Regions from separate parts of the Pradoshia sp. Z3_51 genome, predicted to be linked through region 1. Evidence: riboswitches for the same ligand, from Rfam matches in the RefSeq annotation. Region 1 holds a riboswitch; the other holds the start of a gene.
The links. Region 1 has a riboswitch for glycine ahead of gcvT (glycine cleavage system aminomethyltransferase GcvT). Riboswitches for the same ligand answer to the same signal wherever they lie in the genome.
Positions count from the first base shown of each region.

Region 2: it holds a riboswitch for glycine, as region 1 does, so the genes downstream of both, AC4BHA_RS13725 (amino acid permease) here and gcvT (glycine cleavage system aminomethyltransferase GcvT) in region 1, are expected to answer to the same signal.

Region 1 is NZ_JBZAJC010000003.1:9,857-20,428, reverse strand. It holds gene AC4BHA_RS07230 (helix-turn-helix transcriptional regulator) at 1-347, opposite strand, end outside; gene comGA (competence type IV pilus ATPase ComGA) at 689-1,750, shown strand; gene comGB (competence type IV pilus assembly protein ComGB) at 1,740-2,780, shown strand; gene comGC (competence type IV pilus major pilin ComGC) at 2,794-3,102, shown strand; gene comGD (competence type IV pilus minor pilin ComGD) at 3,105-3,548, shown strand; gene AC4BHA_RS07205 (hypothetical protein) at 3,568-3,861, shown strand; gene comGF (competence type IV pilus minor pilin ComGF) at 3,797-4,285, shown strand; gene AC4BHA_RS07195 (hypothetical protein) at 4,242-4,655, shown strand; gene AC4BHA_RS07190 (shikimate kinase) at 4,673-5,176, shown strand; gene AC4BHA_RS07185 (YqzE family protein) at 5,245-5,424, shown strand; gene AC4BHA_RS07180 (YqhG family protein) at 5,570-6,364, opposite strand; gene AC4BHA_RS07175 (DEAD/DEAH box helicase) at 6,342-7,973, opposite strand; glycine riboswitch at 8,437-8,527, shown strand; glycine riboswitch at 8,531-8,622, shown strand; gene gcvT (glycine cleavage system aminomethyltransferase GcvT) at 8,799-9,917, shown strand; gene gcvPA (aminomethyl-transferring glycine dehydrogenase subunit GcvPA) at 9,914-10,572, shown strand, end outside.
Region 2 is NZ_JBZAJC010000007.1:36,433-47,004, forward strand. It holds gene AC4BHA_RS13690 (DHA2 family efflux MFS transporter permease subunit) at 1-377, shown strand, start outside; gene AC4BHA_RS13695 (TRM11 family SAM-dependent methyltransferase) at 436-1,377, opposite strand; gene AC4BHA_RS13700 (CC/Se motif family (seleno)protein) at 1,504-1,779, shown strand; gene AC4BHA_RS13705 (carbon starvation CstA family protein) at 1,846-3,663, opposite strand; gene AC4BHA_RS13710 (LytR/AlgR family response regulator transcription factor) at 3,802-4,536, opposite strand; gene AC4BHA_RS13715 (LytS/YhcK type 5TM receptor domain-containing protein) at 4,511-6,295, opposite strand; gene AC4BHA_RS13720 (DMT family transporter) at 6,641-7,552, shown strand; glycine riboswitch at 8,039-8,116, shown strand; gene AC4BHA_RS13725 (amino acid permease) at 8,289-9,635, shown strand; gene adhP (alcohol dehydrogenase AdhP) at 9,757-10,572, opposite strand, start outside.

The DNA.
Region 1 (10,572 bases):
TTGAATAACGCTTCCTTACCTGCTTCTCCCAGTGAGAACATTGTCTGAAGGGCTATTTTTGCAAGCAGTTGGTAATCGCGGTAAGGGAAGTTTAATTGTATGACATCATCTGATAATCTATATAATCTGCTTGGTCTTCCACCTTTTCCTGTTTTCTTAGTTTCAGAAACAAGCATATTTACATCTTCGAGCTTTGTTAAATGTAAACGCGCAACATTGGGGTGAATCTCAAATATATCCGCAATTTCCTGTACCGTCACCTCGCTGTGCCTTTTAGCTATATGCTGATAAATATAGTATCTGGTCGGATCTGATAATACATTGGTAATTTTTAATGTTTGGTCCATTGTGGTCCACCTCGCGCTCCTTAATAGTTCCATTATAATACAGTCAATCAAGCATTGATATGCTGTTCTTGGCTATTCTGACTCTTTGGAAACATATGTTGTAATTTAGCCACATTTTGATAAATCAATATTTAACATGTATATATTACTATCTTAATTTTAAAATTAATCTGTAAATATGTTAACAGAATAAAAGGGATGAAATATTTCATGATTATGAAAAATTACCCAAATTAACGACGAATTGTGACAGATTTTGAAACTTTCGTTATGCCAGCAGGGATTGAAAAATTAATGTCTAATAACATAAGAGAGTAACATATAAGGAGGTGAAACGAGAATTGCTTACCATCGATAAGTTAGCTGAAAAAGTTGTAACAGAAGCAGTAAAATTCAAAGCCTCAGATATCCACATTGTTCCCCAACGCAAGAAAACCCATCTTTACTATCGGATTCACAATCGCTTATTTTCAGAAGGCAGTTACCAAAGAGACAGGGCCCAACGACTCATCTCTCATTTTAAATTTATGGCCGGCATGGATATAGGAGAAAAAAGACGTCCTCAGTCAGGGGCCTTAACGATGTTTGTTTCAAATAAATGGATTGGTCTCCGATTATCCACCTTGCCTACCCCATACTCTGAATCTCTCGTCATTCGTATTATTCCAAGTTTACAAACTCTCCCAATCGAAGAAATCTCCTTATTTCCAAAAATGTCAACTACGTTAATTTCCATGCTTAAACATTCCCATGGATTAATGATCATCTGTGGACCGACTGGAAGTGGTAAAACTACAACTTTATATTCCATGCTCCATCATGCCAAAAATACCGTTAACCGAAATATTATTACACTGGAAGATCCTGTTGAACATCAGTCCGATGATGCCATTCAAGTCCAGATTAATGAAAAAGCCGGTATCAGTTATTCAGTAGGCTTGAAAGCTGCCCTGCGCCACGATCCCGATATTATCATGATTGGAGAAATCAGGGATGCTGAAACGGCCAGAATAGCGGTGCGCGCCGCTTTAACAGGCCACTTAATCTTAACTACGATGCATGCCAGTGATGTATTGGGTGCAGTTAGAAGGCTTTTGGAATTTGGGATAGACAAGGAGGAGGCAAAGCAAACTCTTTTAGGTGTAACCTCCCAAAGATTATTGGAATTGCACTGTCCTTTTTGTAAGGGTGAATGCTCACCGTACTGCCTTATGGAAAAGAGCAGAGGGCGGGTAAGTGTGCATGAAATGATTTATGGCAATGAATTGGCGAAGGTTTGGGCAGAGATGGAGGGAGATGATGTGAACTTTCATTATCCGGAATTATCTTCTCTCATCAGCAAGGCTGTTGCCTATGGATTTGTGGATCAAAAAGAGTATGAGAGGTGGGTGCATGAGGAGTAATCTAAAGTCCCGATGGTCTTGCAGGGATCAGGCGAGATTTCTTCAGGAATTGGGCGATTTATTGGAGAATGGCTTTACTCTTTATGAGGGTATTGAATTTTCTCTTATTCATGGAAAAAAGAAGTATCGAGAAGAAATTAAGGATGCATTGGAACTATTGAAAGATGGCCATACTTTTAGGGACTTTTTAGAATGGCTCGATTTTGAACAAGAGCTCGTTGGTTTAGTATCCTACGGTGAAAAACACGGACAGCTATCCAAATCCTTGCAGAATGGAGGCGAAATATGGCTTAAGAAAAGTGAGGATCGCGCAAAACTAAAAAATTTATTGTATTACCCAGTCTTCCTACTTGTTTTTACATTTACCTTGCTGCAAGTATTTACAAATTATTTGTTGCCAAAATTCTCAAGTATGTATCAGGGCGCAGGGCAGGAATCAAACATATTCTTAAAGTTATCCGTTTTACTGGCAACCCTCTTTAACAATCTTCCATTTTTTATCATTGTGCTCCTAACCATGCATTTGTTTATATACCACTATTATTTAAAAAAACTATCCAAAATAAAACAGGAATTACTGATGAATAAAATTCCGTTCCTGCGTTCTTTTAGAAAGCTTTCCACAACGTATTATTTTTCTATGCAGCTGGGCTCATTATTAAAGGGTGGTATTTCGATTATTGATGCGTTAACGATTATGAGTCAGCAGGATCCAAAAAGTTTAGTTAAGGAAATAACCCATCACATGATTAAAAGTCTTCAGGAGGGAGATTCATTAGAAAGCATTAGTGGGAATCTCACAATTTTTATGAATGATTTTGAGCGAGTAATCAGCCATGGGCAAAAAAATAGTTTATTAGGAGAAGAACTTCTTTACTACAGCAGATATCTGTTAAATGAGATGGAGATGCAGACTGAAAAATATATAAAGGTGGTTCAACCATTAATGTTTGGCCTTGTTGCCATTTTAGTGATCCTTCTGTATTTGGCAATATTAATGCCAATGATTTCATTGATGAATACGATATAGGAAGGTGTTTTTGATGAAATACAAAAATGAACAAGGTTTTACCTTGATTGAGATGTTGATTGTCATGCTGGTTATATCAGTTCTATTGATTATTACAGTACCCAATGTAATGAAAAACCAGGAAGCAGTTAATAGTAAGGGATGCGAGGCATTCGTAAAGATGGTTGAGGGACAGGTACAAGCCTATAAATTAAAGGAAGGTACGCTTCCGACGATGGAGAAGCTTATCTCTTCTGGTTTTTTAAAAGAGGATGTTAAATGTCCGGAAGGAAAAACCGCGGTGATTTCGGATGATGGGACTGTAACTCTTCAGGGACAATAAAAATGGAAAAGAACGAAGAAGGGTTTACGTTAGTAGAGGTGTTGATTGTACTTGGATGTCTGACGTTAATGCTGACTATAGCAAGTGCGGTTACAAGTAAAATGTTTGAAACATATGAACAGCAAGCATTTTTAAATCAACTGGAGAAGGATATTTACTATGCTCAGGTCTATGCAATGGAAAATAACACGTATGTCTTACTAAGATTTGTAACTGACCAAAATGAATATTCAGCTTACTCATACAAAACAAACAGTCATATTATTTCGACTCAGAAGGCCGAATCAATCAAGTTTAAAAAAGTTGGCAATGTGCCAATTACCTATATTCCAGCAGGAAATATCCAAAATCCAACAACAATCTATTTAACCGATAAAAATGGTAAAACGATATACAAGCTTGTCTTTCAATTAGGGAGGGGGAGATTTTATATATCAAAAGTATAAAGAGCATGGATATGCTATCTTGGACCTGCTGATTTCGTTTGGAATACTTATCTTATGCTGCTGTTTATTGCTTCCGGCATATATGGAAAGCATTACGCTAAAGAATGACTTAAGAATGGAGGAAGCCGCTCTTAATAGATTGTTTGAAAATTTAAATGAATATCAGATAAACGGCCGTCCACTGTTTACTGGACAAGCAGAGATTGAGGGGAAAGCCTATACTTTTTATCTTGAAGGGAACGTTTATTATGCAGAGTATAGCAACTCAAAGGATAAATTACAGAAAGTGTATGAAAAGCTGCCTGAAAGATGATGGCTTTACTTTGGTAGAGATATTATTTGCTCTTGGTTTATTTTCGTTATTAAGTGTCTTTATGACGAGTGCACTTGCCAGTATAACAGACTGGCATGTCAGGGATACGAACACAAATACAAGGATGGAATGGAATATCTTTATACGTCAATTGGAACGAGAATTTCAAAAGACAAAAGACTTTGGAGTACCTAAAAGCAATGTCCTTTTACTTGATAAAAGTGGAGAAGAAATAACATATGAAGTCTATAACAATATGGTAAGAAGGCGAGTGGATGGCGCTGGGCATGAAATGGTCCTTCAAGATATTAAGAGCTTTCATGTTAAAAAAGAAGGAGAGTCACTGATCATATCTGTGACTCTTATAAATGGTGATATGTATGAAAAACGGCTGTTCAAACGATACAAATTTGAACCTTCTTAAAAATGAACGTGGGATATTTATGCCTGTTGCTTTATTGTTTTTTTCGGTTATTTTTATCATTTGTATGTATTCGATAGGAAATATGGCTCGGGAAGTGAATTATCATAAGTATCAAACCGAATGGTTAATTACCACCTATCTGGGTGATACGGGTACACATGCTGCAATCTTAATGCTTGATGATGATAGTGTTCCTGAGACAAAAGGGGAATGGATTTATTATAATGGAAGAATAGGCTATCATATAAAACCGCTTGAGAGAGGGTTCTATGAGATCTCATTGGATATTCAGACTGATCATACGGTGAGACGGGAGACGATTACGTACTCAATTGAAGCAAAGAAAGTAGTGAAATGGATAGATAGTTAGGAGTTAGGGGGAGCGAGATGAAAGCCATTTATTTAATTGGATTTATGGGAGCTGGGAAAACGACTGTGGGTAGGGCTCTCGCTGAAAAAATGCGTTGTCCCTTTTATGATAGTGATCAGACGGTGGTTGAACGTACAGGAAGGTCGATTCCGCAGCTCTTTGATGAAGTAGGTGAAGATGGATTCAGGGACCTAGAACAGCAGGCGTTGCAATCATTACCTATCGAAAATTGTATCATTGCGACAGGCGGGGGTATCATTCTTAGGGAAGACAACCGGAAATATATGAAGGAAAAGGGAACCGTTATTTGGCTCCATGCCAATCCGACAGAAATCATAAAAAGGCTCGAGACTGACTCATCACGCCCTTTATTGTCCGGAAATAAAGAGGAACAAATAGTGCAGCTTTATCAAAAGAGGGTTAACCTATATAAGTTAGCTGCTGATTTACAGGTTCATACGGACAGAAAAACAAAAATGGAGATTACAGAAGAGATATTAATGAAAATCACCATAAACTAGCCATCTTTTTTAGAAATTAATGAATAACATCCATGATAAATGGAGATACTTCTGATGGGTGAATGTCGATGAAAACAAATGATTATATAAAATTTTTAACAATTCAGTGGTTAGTGTATATGAAGCAGCCAAAGGAAGTACGTAAAGAGCAACGCCGTCATCATAGAGATGATCGGCCGCCATTAATGAACCATTGGTTCGGAATCATTCCGTTATCAATTGAAATGCTCTTTAAACGTAAGGCGTAATAAAGTTTCTTTAAAAAAGCAGTGGATTTTTTTGCAACCCACTGCTTTTTTGTATTCATTTTTATATCTTCATCAAAGATTAAGCTTTATTCTAAACTATTGTTTAGTTGATGCGAGAATTCAGCCTTAACTTTAAATACCTCTTTTAGATAGCCTGACCGCTAAGATAAAAAAGTCCGCCATTTATAATGCTGACACGGATTCTGGGTTCGTATTGCATTCGTAATGCTTCTTTTTCAAGGTCATACATGTGAGTTTCCTCTTCTTTTTTATCCTCATAAAAATGGTTCAGCAAACTCAAGTCTTTATTCCAGCGCACGAGAGCCTCATCAGCCCACCCATGGTCATCCTGATTAATTTTATTTTGGATGTAAGTTTTGATACGATGCAACCCGCTTTGATAACGAATAATGGGTGTAAGGGTAAATGTATAGTCAGATATTTTAGGTGTAAGCGAGAGTTTATCAGCTGAATCAATAAAATTTTCTACAAAAAGACCGTTGATCAGGTTCAATCCTATTGAAAAGAATAAATCCTTTTTTCGGTCGCATTCATAGGATATATTAACATTTACACCTAACCAGGGAAATAAAGGCATCTGACCACTAGTCACTTTAATCTCCTCAAATAAGCGGATATGCTTCGATAGTCTTTGGGCAGACGCGAATATTTGGTGCAGGCGAGGGGATCCAAAATGTATGAATTCCCCTTTTAAATCAGGAGGAGCTGCCTCTTTGTCGAGGATAAACGTTAAGCTCATCGGATTAGGCACTCCGCCAACTTTCTCGAGATAATGCCAATAAAAAGGTCGGTTCATCAGTTCTTTATCCATATCAATTGTCAACTGCACAGTTAGATGACCTGGCCCTTGATTGATGATTTCGCATTGATTGGCTGTGAAAAATTGAACGAGAAACTCAAGAATTTCCTGTTGCTGCATGTGAAGGCATCTCCTTTTTTAGATCTTGAGCAAGCTGTATTAAAGACGTGAGATTATCCATTTTAACCTTCATCTCACCCTCTGTTTTTGATTTATTGAGGATGTCAGTTAAATGCTCTTCAAGATTCTTAACCTCCAGCCTCGTTAGAATATCATCAAGTTCCCCAACGACACGTTCAAATAATTGAATTTTTTCGTAGAGAATTTTCATAATATGATCCTCAATGGTATTCCTGGTCGCAAAATTATAGATTCGGACATCTTCTGTTTGTCCAAGTCTGTGAATTCGGCCGATTCTTTGTTCCAGTCGCATCGGATTCCAAGGTAAATCAAAGTTTATAATATGATGGCAAAACTGCAGGTTAATTCCTTCTCCACCTGCTTCTGTAGCAATTAAGACTTGTGCTTGTTTTTCGAACAGTTCTTTCATCCAGTCCTTCTTACTACGTTTAAATCCGCCGCGGAATGGAACAGAAGTGATTCCATTTTGCTTAAGAAACCACTGCAAATATAATTGCGTGGCTCGATACTCGGTAAAAATGATAACCTTATCTTTTATAGAATGAATCAATTCAAGTGCTTTTTTCGCTTTTGAATTGCAATCAACCAGTTCGACCAGGTTGATAAGGTTATGTATGGCTTCCTTAAAGCTTAGTCCGGCATCCGGGTTTCGATCGAGCATATTTTTTAGCGTAAAGTAGACGGCTTCCCTGCTGCTGCATGCTTCACGCTGAAGGATTAACGAAGAAAATGTACTCCCGATACCCTCCGGTAATTCTTTCCTAAATGAAGAAACCCCATCATATAGAGCCTGTTCCTTTTCGGTGAAATCTATAAAAATGGTTTCAACCTTTCTCTTAGTCCATTCAATGCCGGTATCCTGACGTTTATTTCGAATCATCACCATATTAACCAATTCTTTCAAATAAGCATCATCCTTTAATGAACGTTTCTTAGCAGAAAAGCGTTCATTAAATTTGGCATAACTTCCCAAATGCCCTGGCTTAAGCAATGATACAAGATAAAAAATTTCTTCTATCTTGTTTTGAATAGGGGTTGCCGTTAACAGTAGACAGAACTTTCTCTGGACTTTTTGTACAAACTCATAGTTTTTGGTTTTATTGTTTTTTAACTTGTGAGCTTCATCTATGATGACAATGTCATAGGTTTGTTCGAGTATGGCAGAACGATGAGGCTCTCGTTTAGCAGTATCTATGGAAGTGATTATACATTCAGAATCCCACCCATACCCCTTTCTGTATATGACAGCTGGTATGTGAAACTTCTGATTAAGCTCCTGTGCCCATTGAGATACGAGAGAGGCTGGGACTAGTATTAGTATTTTGCTTGCCAGGCCCCGAATCATATATTCCTTTAAGATCAGACCGGCCTCTATTGTTTTACCAAGACCTACTTCATCAGCTAATATGGCTTTACCATTCATTCTTTCGATGACTTCGGTAGCAGCTTCGAGCTGATGGGTTAAAGGTGTAAATCCTGATAAATGCTTTGGTGCAAGGAGGCCGTTGAAATCTGGAATTAGATTATGCTTTTCGGCCTCCAATCCGAGTTTAAAAAGGGAGTAGCTGCACCAGGGGCCATCCTCCATAATCTTTTCCTCAAGCTCCTTTTCCCAATCTTCATCAAAATAGACCTTTGGTGTTAAACTCAATGTGAATCCCAACTTTCTTTATTTAAGCTAGTTAGATAAATGCTTGATTGTAATTTAACTAAATTCAATAGAATTCTCTTACCTTATATAGGTATAGGTGGTGTCATTAATTTCTAAACAATAGTAGGAGTTTAATCTCCGGCTAAAATCTGATTAAATGCTTTATGCGGATGGCAGAAAATTATAAGGAATTTATTAAGTGACGCCTAAACAATTTTTTTGCCCCAATAAAGCTGAGGTGTTACTGATATTTTTTTAGTTTCCAATCATTCATCGAGATAACGTAAATGTTGCCACCTGATAATTGTTGATGGTAGGATATAAATGTAAGACTATTTAGAAAACGGCTTATCTCTTGCTTTTTGTTTAGTATGACCAATTTACATAATTATATGAGCGAATGAAGGCAAGGGGAGAGACCGTATTTGCGGCACCGAAGGAGCAAATGGTGAATCCATGAATCTCTCAGGTACAGAGACTCTTGCTGGACGCATCTCTGGAGAGCGCTTCCTTTATTGTGAAGCCACCCAAGAGGAAACGCCGAAGTACGTTACCCGGCGGTAAACTTTCAGGTATCAGGACAGAGCCCCCCTAATAAGGGAGGTTTCTGTCCTTTTTTTCGTGGATCGCTGAAGGATATATCGCTTCGGTCAAATGTGGAAAAGCGGCGTTTTACTTAATAAGTTAACAAGCAATCGTTTAAATGGCATAACAAGCAAGAGTATCCGTATAAAACGAATCGAATTTTTTAGGAGGGTAAGGATGGGAGAATTAAAGCAGACTCCGCTGATCAGTGTGTACAGGGAGTATGGAGGAAAAACAATTGATTTTGGCGGCTGGGAACTGCCTGTCCAATTTTCAGGCATTAAACAGGAGCATGAATCAGTGCGTACAAAAGCAGGCCTCTTTGATGTATCACATATGGGCGAATTCATGATTAAGGGTGCTGGGTCTTTACCATTTTTGCAGCTGATGATGACCAACGATGTCAGTAAGCTGAAAACGGGCCGGGCACAGTATACTGCTATGTGCTATGAGAATGGCGGAACGGTTGATGACCTGATTATTTATAAAAAAGGTGAAGATGATTATTTGTTAGTTGTGAACGCATCTAATATTGATAAAGATTTTGAGTGGTTAAAAAAGCATGCGAGCGAAGATGTAGAACTAAAAAATATATCGGAACAAATAGGGCAATTGGCATTACAGGGACCGCTTGCAGCTGATATATTACAGAACCTTGCAGAGGAAGTAGAACTCAATACCATTGGTTTCTTTGCTTTTCGTGAAGATGTCATGATAAATGGCATTAGTGTACTTGTTTCAAGAACTGGCTACACCGGTGAAGATGGATTTGAATTGTACTGTAAGAGCGAAGATACAGTGAAGCTTTGGAAAGATCTTTTAGAATTCGGTAAGGATAAGGGATTGGTTCCATGTGGACTTGGGGCAAGAGATACGCTTCGGTTTGAAGCAAAACTTCCTTTATATGGCCAAGAGTTATCTCCAGAGATTACACCTATCGAAGCGGGGATTGGGTTCGCTGTAAAAACCGATAAAGAACATTTTATTGGTAAGGAAGTTTTAAAGGAACAGAAGGAAAATAGCGCCCCTAGAAAGCTTGTCGGAATCGAAATGATTGACCGCGGTATTCCGAGACATGGGTACCCGGTTTTCGTTAAGGATGAAAACATCGGGGAAGTGACCACTGGAACACAATCCCCAACCTTAAAGAAAAACGTAGGCCTTGTCCTGATTAATGTAGAATTCGCTAACCTTGATGAGGTAGTCGAGGTTGAGATACGGGAAAAAAGATTAAAGGCGAAAATTGTTAGTACTCCATTTTATAAACGCACTCAGGCAGGAGGAGTAAAAAAATGAAGCATCGTTATTTACCAATGACAGAGCAGGATACTGAACAGATGTTAACAGCGATTGGTGTAGAATCAATCGATGACTTATTTTCTGATATACCTGAAAAAGTAAGGTTTAAGGGTGAATACAAGCTAAAAAAAGCAAAGTCTGAATCAGCACTTCTGAAAGAATTAACAGAGCTAGCCGAGAAAAATGCCAATCTCAGGACCCATAGTTCTTTTCTTGGAGCGGGAGTATATGACCATTACATGCCAGTCATCGTTGATCACGTTATCTCAAGATCAGAGTTTTATACCGCTTATACACCGTATCAACCGGAGATTTCCCAGGGAGAATTGCAGGCTATTTTTGAATTTCAAACGATGATTTGTGAACTGACCGGAATGGATGTGGCGAACTCCTCCATGTATGATGGGGGAACTGCTCTGGCCGAGGCAGCCATGCTCTCAGCAGGACATACACGTCGTAAGAAACTGCTTGTTTCAGAGACAGTGCACCCGGAATCACGGGCTGTTTTATCCACTTATGCAAAAGGCCAATATCTTGAGCTTGAAGTTGTCCCCTGTAAAAATGGAGTGACGGATACAGAACAATTGGCGGGTATGATGACTGATGAGGTAGCTGGTTTTATTACTCAATATCCAAACTTCTTTGGCCGAAT
Region 2 (10,572 bases), on a different contig from region 1:
ACTTATTTACTAATATAACAACCGAAACTACCCAATTAACGGTTATCATCTTGCACACATGCATGTTGATTGGGGTTGCCATGATTATGATGCCTTCGCAAACAAATGGGTTAAACCAGTTGCCAAGACAGTATTACCCTGATGGAGCTGCTGTCATGAATACACTTCAGCAAATAGCAGGGGCGATTGGGACAGCAGTTGCTGTTAGCATCATGTCAGCTGGCCAGGCAAGCTATTTGGCTACGGCTGATCCCAATAATCCGCTTGCTGCCTCTGAAGCTTTGACAGCCGGTGTCCAAAACGCCTTTCTATTTGCGTTAATTGCCTCCATAATCGGACTGGTAGTCTCTTTCTTCATTAAGCGTGTAGATGTTTAAAAGTATATAGAATAAGAGGGTGGCAAAATCGGTGCCACCCTCTTTTTTATTTATTAATCTAATTACATAACAAAATCTCTCTTGTAAACCCAATCTTCTTCGCTTGACATCGATCCTGTATAGTTAAGCCAGCTTCCTTAATCATGTCATCAATTCGTTCCCCGGTAACAACAACAATTCTGTCTGCAATGCGATTGGCATGCGTTAAAATGGATAATTGTTCCTCCGGGCTCGCTGTATGGCATAAATTATAGGGTAAATCAATAATAGCTGCATCGTAATAGTCGGTAACTTCCTCAATTGCCCCTATTGCAATATCACAGCTATATCCAAAATGAGCTACATTTTCTCTGGCGCCAATAGCTGGCAATGGCTTGATATCACGTCCACATATCGTAATCCCCATCGACAAGGCTTCTACCAATACATTCCCAATTCCACAGCATGGGTCAATCGCTTTCACACCAACAGGGTTGGGAACCGCGATATTAGCAACTGCTCTTGCCATTCTAGTACTGAGAGCTGTCGAATACTCTCGTGGTTTCTTCTGATGATGCAACCAGATCGCTTCATTTTTTTCATAAATACCTACATACCATTTACCGCCGCAAGTAATGATGCCAAGAACGATATCCGGCTTCTCCAAATCAGCTTCACCCTGGATTTTTAATCCGATTTCCCGTTCAATCTTTCTTCGTTGACTAAAGCTAACTTTATCCTCTAGATCATTCGTTTTCACAAAGATTGTTTTGAATGTCTGATCCGGGAAGGAAAGTTTGTCTGCCTTGTGATAAAGGGCCTCCAAACTATCCCCTTCGGTCAGTACTTCTATTCTTTCCCTAATAAAGGGACTTCGGCTTGGATCGACTTTTCTTGTACTTTTAAAAACAAAATCATCAGGATTCATATCAAACAACGCCCTGAATTCCATTTTGCATAAAGGTTCTTCCTCTGAACTGCATGCATATGTGTATATAAAAATTGGCTCCACCAATCCCATTCTGTTGTATTCTCTTCAACAATCTATAAAAAGCTTATATCACTCTATTATAATGCATTTTTATAGGAAACTAAAATCCCATCCATTATAGTTAAGAATATACCTCACTTGAAGGAGGCACCAAAAATGATTATTGAAATGGACGAAGAATCAAAAAAGTGGATTTCATCAAAAGGAGATCAAGTAACCATTAAAACGTTGGATGTTAAAGCCTGCTGCGGACCCGGTGTTCAAGAACTTGTAGCATTGCCTGGTAAACCTAAAACTCTGAATCATTATTATCAAATTACATCCGATCAAGTATTATTTTATATTCATAAAAATGTACGAAAAAAGGAAAAACTGATTCTTACATTATCGGGCATTCCTTTCCTAAAATCCCTCTCCGTTAAGCTTCAATAATTCGCTTTTAAACATAAAAAAACAGGTAAAGAGACCATTTATTCGGACCCTTTACCTGCTAATTTTTCACATCGTTTTCATCAATTCTTCCTCTGACTGTTTAACCAATTCTGCTTGTGGTATTTTGGATAGATTAATCCATTTCATGATGGAAGCCACCATAATCACTACACCTAACGCAAGCATGATAATGGATAGAACACCGTTCAATACATTATATCCACCTGCATCCGGATTCAAATAGACATTCTTAATCATCCAGAATCCACCCACATTAACCGTAACATATAGATACGCCAATGGGACTAAGCATGTCAGCATATACCAGCGTTTCTCTGCAATTTTCAAAACAACTGTAGCTCCGACAATCAATCCGATTGACGCCATCAACTGGTTGGATACTCCAAACAGTGCCCAGACGGAACTGATATCTCCAGAGAATAATAGATATCCCCAAATAAAGCAGGCTAATGCACTGGCAAAAATGTTAGCCCCAAGAGAATCTGTTCGTTTCAAAGGTTTAATAAAGTCTCCGAAGAAGTCCTGGATGAGATATCTGGCAACCCTGGTTCCTGAATCAATCGCTGTTAAAATAAATACCGCCTCAAACAGAATTACGAATTGATAGAAATAGGAAGCTAAGTGTTGGAAGAATGGTACACTGGTGAAGATTTCCGTCATACCAACAGCAAGTGTTACGGCTCCACCTGTTCTTCCTTCAAGGTCCATATCTACTGCTTCTTCCAATCTATCTAAATGGACTGTTTCCATTCCTAATGTTGAATAGACCTCAGGTGATGAGTTTATCGCAAAATAATCACCAGGCTGAAGAGCAACTGCAGCAATCAATGCCATAATAGCCACTAAACATTCTACTAACATCGCACCAAAGGCTATGCCTTTAATATCGCTCCAACGGCTGACCATTTTCGGAGTCGTACCTGAACCAACAAAAGCATGGAAACCTGAAATGGCACCACAGGCAATTGTGATTGAAATAAACGGCCATACTGGGCCGGCCACAATTGGTCCTCCACCGTTAATGAAATCTGGAATAATAGCAGGAAACTCAACTGAAGGGTTAACGATAAATACACCAATAATAAGTGCTGCGAAAACTCCTATTTTCATGAATGTACTTAAATAATCACGTGGTGCAAGCAATAACCAAACAGGAAGTGCAGCAGCGAAAAAGGCATATACTGGTAAAATAATAGCAAGAGTGCTCTTTTCAAGCGTTAAGAAATTGCCTAACCATGTTCCCTGAATTTGTGGACCAAAGAAAATTGCTAGCATAATTAAGATAAATCCAACGGTCGTCGGGACTTTTAAATTCCCTGTCTTTTTATGATAGATTCCCACTAACATCGCAATCGGAATTGTAATCCCTACCGCAAATGTACCCCATGGGTTTCTTTCAAGTGCTCCAAGTACAACCAATGACAAACCTGCCATCGTAATTGTGATAATGAATAGCATGGCCAATCCAGTACAGAATCCCGCTACAGGCCCAAGTTCTTCTTTTGCTACCTCGGATAATGATTTACCATCGCGGCGCATAGAGGCAAAGAGCACAACTGTATCATGAACTGCTCCTCCAATTACTGCCCCAACCAATAGCCAAATCAGTCCGGGTAAATAACCAAACTGAGCTGCCAAAATCGGACCAACCAATGGGCCTGCAGCAGCAATGGCTGCAAAATGGTGTCCAAATACCACCCATTTATTTGTTGGCACATAGTCCTGACCATCCTCAAGCTTTTCAGCTGGTGTTGGTTTATCATTAGATAATTTCAACACCTTTGCCGCCATAAATGTCCCATACAAACGATAGGCTATTAAAAGGATACAAATCGAGCCGATAACAATTGTAATCGCATTCATTTTAGTGTTCCCCCTTTTTTTGCATACGTATTATACTATCATAGTATCAAATGAAAACACTTACACCTCATTTTCAAAATGAACCGCAAAATAAATGGGATGAATTACAACTTACAACTAATGAATAGCAAATCAATCCTATAATCCTAGTAATTGTTTCAGTTCCTTTACATAGGTTCGACTGACTGGAACCTCGGAACCATCCGACATACGTAAGTTATAGGTTGAATTAAACCATGGTAATATCTCCACGATATGATCGATATTCACAAGATAGCTCCGATGTACCCGAAAGAACTGTGTCCGGGGCAATTTTTTTTCCAATCCAATCAGTGCCTCACTTACTTTATAAAGATGATTAACAGCCCGGATTTTACACTTTCCTTCGTATGATTCTAGGAATACGATATCATTGCATGTAAGCAATATAATTTTTTCTTCTGTCATAACAGCTATTTTTCCCTTACATTGAAGATTACTGGTATCTACTTTTCCAGGCTCCTTTGTGTGTAAATGAAGCTTTTTAACTTTGTCCAGCATCTTATGAATACGTTCTTCACTGAAGGGTTTCAAAAGATAATCTACCGCATTTACGTCAAAAGCCTGAAGAGCATACTCGTCATAGGCAGTCGCAAAAACGATAGCTGGAACCGGGTTCAGTCCTTCTAGTTTAGCGGCTAAATGTAATCCGTTCTCTCCCGCTAATTCAATATCTAAGAAGACAATATCCGGCTTTAACAGTGGAATATCATGTAATGCATCTTCTATACAATCACTTTCACCCAAGACCTCCACTTCTCTGCTTCTTGCTAGTAAATATTTTAATTCGTCCCTGGCTAATGGTTCATCATCCACTACATAGGCTCGCAGCATCCTGCTCGTCACCTCCTTTACTTTCCAGCGGGATTAAGATATTAACAGTGGTGCCCTCACCCACTTTGCTATCAACCTTAAAATGGGCTTGGTTATTATAAATACCTTTTAAGCGTTCACTAATATTAAAAATGGCTGTACCGTTTCCACCGGCTGACGGTACAACCTGCTTGCTCAGACTTTTCAATCTTTCTTCCACAATCCCCTGTCCATTATCCGCAACAATCATTCTCATATAATTGCCATTTGAGCACACTTGTATATTAATTTTCCCAAACTGTTTTCTTTGTGGAAATGCATAATGAATCGCATTCTCTACCAAAGGCTGCAATAAAAATGGGGGAATCAATACATTTTCTAATCCATTCTCTATATCAAAATTAACTTCATATTTATGAGGAAAACGTGTTTGCTCTAAAGATAAATAGGCTTTTACATTTTCCAGCTCTTTTTCTAACGGGATCAGCAACTGTCTGGCTCCCTGTAAATTGCCTCGAAAAAATAAACTTAATTCCAATAGTAGTTTACGAGCTTTATCAGGATCAGTCCGGCATAAGGCAGATATCGTATTTAAACTATTAAATAAGAAGTGTGGATGAATCTGAGCCTGCAGGGCTTTAATCTCAGCATCCTTTAAAAGCCTCGCCTGCCGTTCCGCTTCTGCCAGCTCAAGCTGAGTTGAAAATAAATTAGCCAGCCCCTCTGCTAACTGCTGCTGAACTCTGTCTAATTTATCCGGCTTTGTATAATACAATTTTAAAGTTCCAGAGATTTCCCCCTTCACTTTTAAAGGGAGGACGATGGCAGCTACGAGCGGACAGTCCTTATGCCTGCACTCGATTTCCTCCTTCGATTTGGCTATTGAAACATATCCTGATTCAAGTACTTTTTTAGTCAGCCCAGTACTCGGCTTCACGCCAGGTTTATGATGATCGGAGGCTGCCCCCAAATGTGCAAGAACCAAATGTTCATCCGTGATAGAGACAGCATCTGCATCGGTTAAATTAAGCATAATTTTTGATATTTCTTTGCATGATTGGGTGTTTAAGCCCTGTCGAAAATGCGGAAGAGTCTGGTCCGCAATTAAAAATGCCTGATTGGTTTGATTCGCACGCGCTATCTCCCCATCACGTTTTATAGACTGAACGATCAGCATAAATAATAGTGTTCCGAATCCATTCATGGTGATCATTGGTAAACCGATAAACTGCACGAGGCTCCATGTATGCTCAAGAGGTTTGGCAGTCGCAAGGATAATCACCATTTGCAAAGCTTCGAGGGACATCCCAATTCCTGCAGCAAACAAAGGAGTTATCTGACCCCCGCTCCTTTTTCTTCTGTTGCCTATATACCCTGCCAATATTCCGGCCAGGATGGTAGAAAGGGCGCAGGAAAAGGCTGTAAACCCTCCCAATGTATAACGGTGTATACCGGCTATCAGACCAGCTCCTCCTCCAACAACGGGACCTCCCAATAATCCGCCTATCACAACACCCATCACTCTTGTATTAGCAATGGCACTATCTTCTCCAATAGCTGAAAGCCATCTATTCTCTTCAACCATAGAATGATAAACTTCTATTCCAGTATAATTACTAATAACCCCAAACATGCCGAATAATAGAAATAATTTCAACTGCTCATTTAGATTATGGTCTGGGTGAATGATTTGGCGAAAGGAATTCATTTTAGAAATTAAAAAGGCTACAATGACAATAATGCCTACCTTTTCAAGCATAATTGGGACTAAATCTAACATAGCCATCTCCCCTGGTTAGCGAACTTTCCATCCTCTTCTATAATTGTTAATTCTCCCTTTATTATATTTGAAAAATTAAGAAAAACAAAAAGATAGCCCTTTCATTACTATTGTTATATTAAATGCACACTTCTATTATAGTTTCATCCTTTAAATCCCTTGACACAGTTTACAATGAAATTATATTCTTGACTCTGTGACTCTATTAAAATTCATTTTTATTCACAGCTCTGCTCTCCGTTTTGCAATAGCAGCAGTAACGTCTTCTCACTTGAGTAAACGATTCTGTATGTCTTGTTATACGGGGTTCAGAAAGCTTATTAAACTTCAACAAGGAGAATCGTTATGTGGTTTATTTTTTCACTACTAACAGCTTTAGCATGGGGTGGTGCTGACCTATTTTATAAAAAGGGATCAGACAGCAACGACAAGTACAGCCATATTAAAATTATCATCATGGTTGGTCTTGTCATGGGAATTCATGCAACAGCCTATATGATTATAAAAGATATACAGTTCAATCCAATGGAGATGATTCATTATTTACCAGTATCTTCTTTATACATCCTTTCCATGGCATTTGGGTATATTGGTTTGCGCTATATTGAATTGTCTATCGCCTCACCAATACAGAATTCCTCAGGTGTCGTAACAAGCATTCTGCTCTTCATCTTTTTCACTCATGAGCTAAGTATCATTGAAGTACTTGGGATTATCATTATCACTCTTGGGATTGTGGGAATTGCCGTTCTGGAAAAAAGAGCAGAAGATGAAGTTCGTCGACTGAATTCCGAGCATATCGATAAAAAATACCAAATTGGTTTCTTGGCTATTATCTTCCCAATTTTATATTGCATTATTGATGGACTTGCTACATTTGCGGATGCCATCTATCTGGATGAATTGAATCTAATCAGCGAAAATTCAGCTTTACTTGCGTATGAATATACCTTTTTCCTATGCGCTGCCGTATGTTTTATCTATCTTCGCTTTATAAAGAAGGAATCCTTCCATGTATTTAAAGAGCGCGATAAAGGGATAGCAGCTATTTTGGAAACGATTGGTCAATTTTTCTACGTATTTGCCATGGCATCAGGCTATGCAATTATCGCAGCACCATTGATTGCTTCTTACAGTATCTTTTCAATTATCCTGTCACGAATCTTCCTAAAAGAGAAGCTGACTAAAAAACAATACATGATCATCGCAGTTGTTATCTTCGGTATTATCCTGCTGGGGATAGCGGATGAACTCTAAATTTGAATTTGCCTTTTAATAATGTAGATTAAAGACCAAATCCCTTATGGATTTGGTCTTTTTTTCAGAATGAATTGTGCTACTGCTAAGATAAACATGAAAAAGAGAGCTCTCGATTCTGGCCTTCCCCTTAACCTCATTGCCATGCTTATATTTCTAAAGGAAAAAACAAAAAAAGAGAGATACCTAGTACCTTTCTTTACTATTTAATACTTATAGTATGGTTTATCAGAACTGAAGCTTGTTTAGTATCATTAATTGATTGTTCAAAAGCATATGGATTATATATATTTCAAGTAAATCTTGGGCTCTTCCATATGCTTCAACAAATCATTTAATTACATGTACTTAGTTTGACAACATAATAATTTAGTGATAGCATTTTTTTCATAATATTTTTTCAGAATTATGTTAATAAGTTAACATAATCTAATAATTGATAATTTAATATAGCACGCTTTGATCGCTGTGGATAAAACTATGGCGGGAGCAGCTTCTGGAGAGACTGTATTTATACAGCGCCGAAGGATTCACAATCTCAGGCAAAAGGACAGAATGGTAACGATTTTTGTTATTCTTGCCCTTTTAGAGATTGGAGACAACCAATCTCTTTTTTTATTGTCAAATATCAATAGTGAGGTGAGACATAGTATCTAAATAAAGCGAGAAAAATGATAAATATCTATTTTACTAGGTGCCTGTTTTAGACATCTAAGATTAAACGGGGGCATGCAACTTGGCTAAGCAAGAGTTAAAAAGGGATTTAAAAAATCGTCATATACAATTAATTGCAATTGGGGGCACAATTGGAACCGGCTTATTTTTAGGCTCCGGAAAATCCATTCATTTAGCCGGTCCATCCATCCTATTTTCTTATCTTATTATCGGAATAGCTCTATTTTTTGTTATGAGAGCATTGGGTGAATTACTTTTATCGAATACAAATCATACATCATTTATCGATTTCGCAGCTGAATATTTGGGTCCATGGGCTGGATTTGTGACAGGCTGGACGTATTGGTTCTGCTGGATTATGACAGCCATGGCCGATATTATCGCTGTTGGTTTATATACACAATACTGGTTTGATGTCCCACAATGGGTGCCTGCCATTATCTGTTTAGTAATTCTATTAGGATTAAATCTATTAACCGTCAAACTGTTTGGTGAGTTGGAATTCTGGTTTGCGATTATTAAAGTCGTTACCATTGTTGCACTTATTGTCGTAGGAATCGTACTGCTTGTGATTGGATTTGAAACAGATAGCGGAACTGTTTCTGTTTCTAACCTTTGGAATCATGGCGGCATGTTCCCGAATGGAATATCAGGGTTCTTACTATCACTGCAAATGGTTGTCTTCTCCTTCGTCGGAGTTGAACTTATTGGTGTATCTGCTGCTGAAACAGCTAATCCACGAAAAAACATTCCATCTGCTATCAACAAAATACCGGTACGGATTTTACTGTTTTATGTAGGTGCCTTATTTGTTATTTTATGCATCAATCCTTGGGATCAATTAAGTGCGACAAGCAGCCCATTTGTAGGTGTCTTCGCCTTAATCGGGATTCCAATGGCGGCAGGTATTATCAACTTTGTTGTATTAACATCGGCAGCCTCTGCTGCAAACAGCGGTTTATTCTCAACCAGCCGGATAATGTACAACTTAAGCAATCATAATGAAGCACCAAAAAAACTTGGCAAATTAAATAAACACCATGTACCGAGCAATGCATTATTAACTTCTACTATTGTAGTTTCTGTCGGTGCACTGCTTAGCAAGCTGATACCAGAGCAGGCCTTTACAATCGTCACAACAATCAGCGCCATCTGTTTCATTTGGGTATGGAGCATTATTTTAATCTCGCATATCAAATATGTAAAAACAAGACCTGATTTAAGAGCTAAATCTACATTCAAAGCTCCATTAACACCAGCTATAAATTATGTAATCCTAGGTATGTTTGCTTTCATACTGATTGTAATGCTCATTGCTGCGGAAACACGCTTAGCAATGCTGCTTACACCATTATGGTTTGTCTTATTGTTCATTTTATATAACTATCATAAAAAGAAGAGATTATGATAATAGAGCAAAAGCAAAAATAATAATGCACTCCAGTTGTTAGATTACACTTAACAATTGGAGTGCATTTTTTTCTATAGTATTCTGCTTGAGGTTTATTACTTAAGGTTATTGATTGGAATTATTCGTGTTTGTGCATATCGATGACCATACGGCCCTGGATTTTACCTGCTTCCATTTCTTCAAAAATATCATTTACTTCATGCAAGCATCTTGTTTCAACGATTGGCACTACTTTGCCCTCTGCTCCAAATTGGAAAGCCTCTTCTAAATCCTTACGTGTACCAACTAAGGAACCAACGATTTGAATACCATCCAATACGGTTTTCACGATAGCCAAATCCATTGTTTCAGGAGGTAATCCTACTGCAACAACTTTAGCAGTGGCACGAACAGAGTTAACAGCCTGGTTAAAGGCAACTTTGGAAACAGCTGTAACAACTGCAGCATGAGCTCCTCCAACTTTCTCCTGAATCCACTCACCTGCATCTCCATCTGTTAATGGGTTACATACAAGATCTGCTCCTACTTCTTTGGACAATGCCAATTTATCATCATTAATATCCACTGCAATTACTTTTGCATTGAATACATTTTTCGCATATTGGATCGCAAGGTTACCTAATCCACCACAGCCATAGATAGCAATCCATTGACCAGGTTTAATATCAGAAACTTTAATTGCTTTGTAGCAAGTTACCCCTGCACATGTAATACTGCTCGCTTGAGCTGGATCAAGACCTTCAGGTACTTTAACTGCATAGTCCGCTTCTACGATACATTGCTCAGCCATTGCTCCATCAACCGTGAAGCCGGCGTTTTGTACGCTGCGGCAGAAGGTTTCATTTCCCGTCACACAGTATTCGCAAGTTCCGCATCCCTTAAAGAACCAGGCAATGCTGACACGATCTCCTACTTTTAAACTTGTAACGTCGTC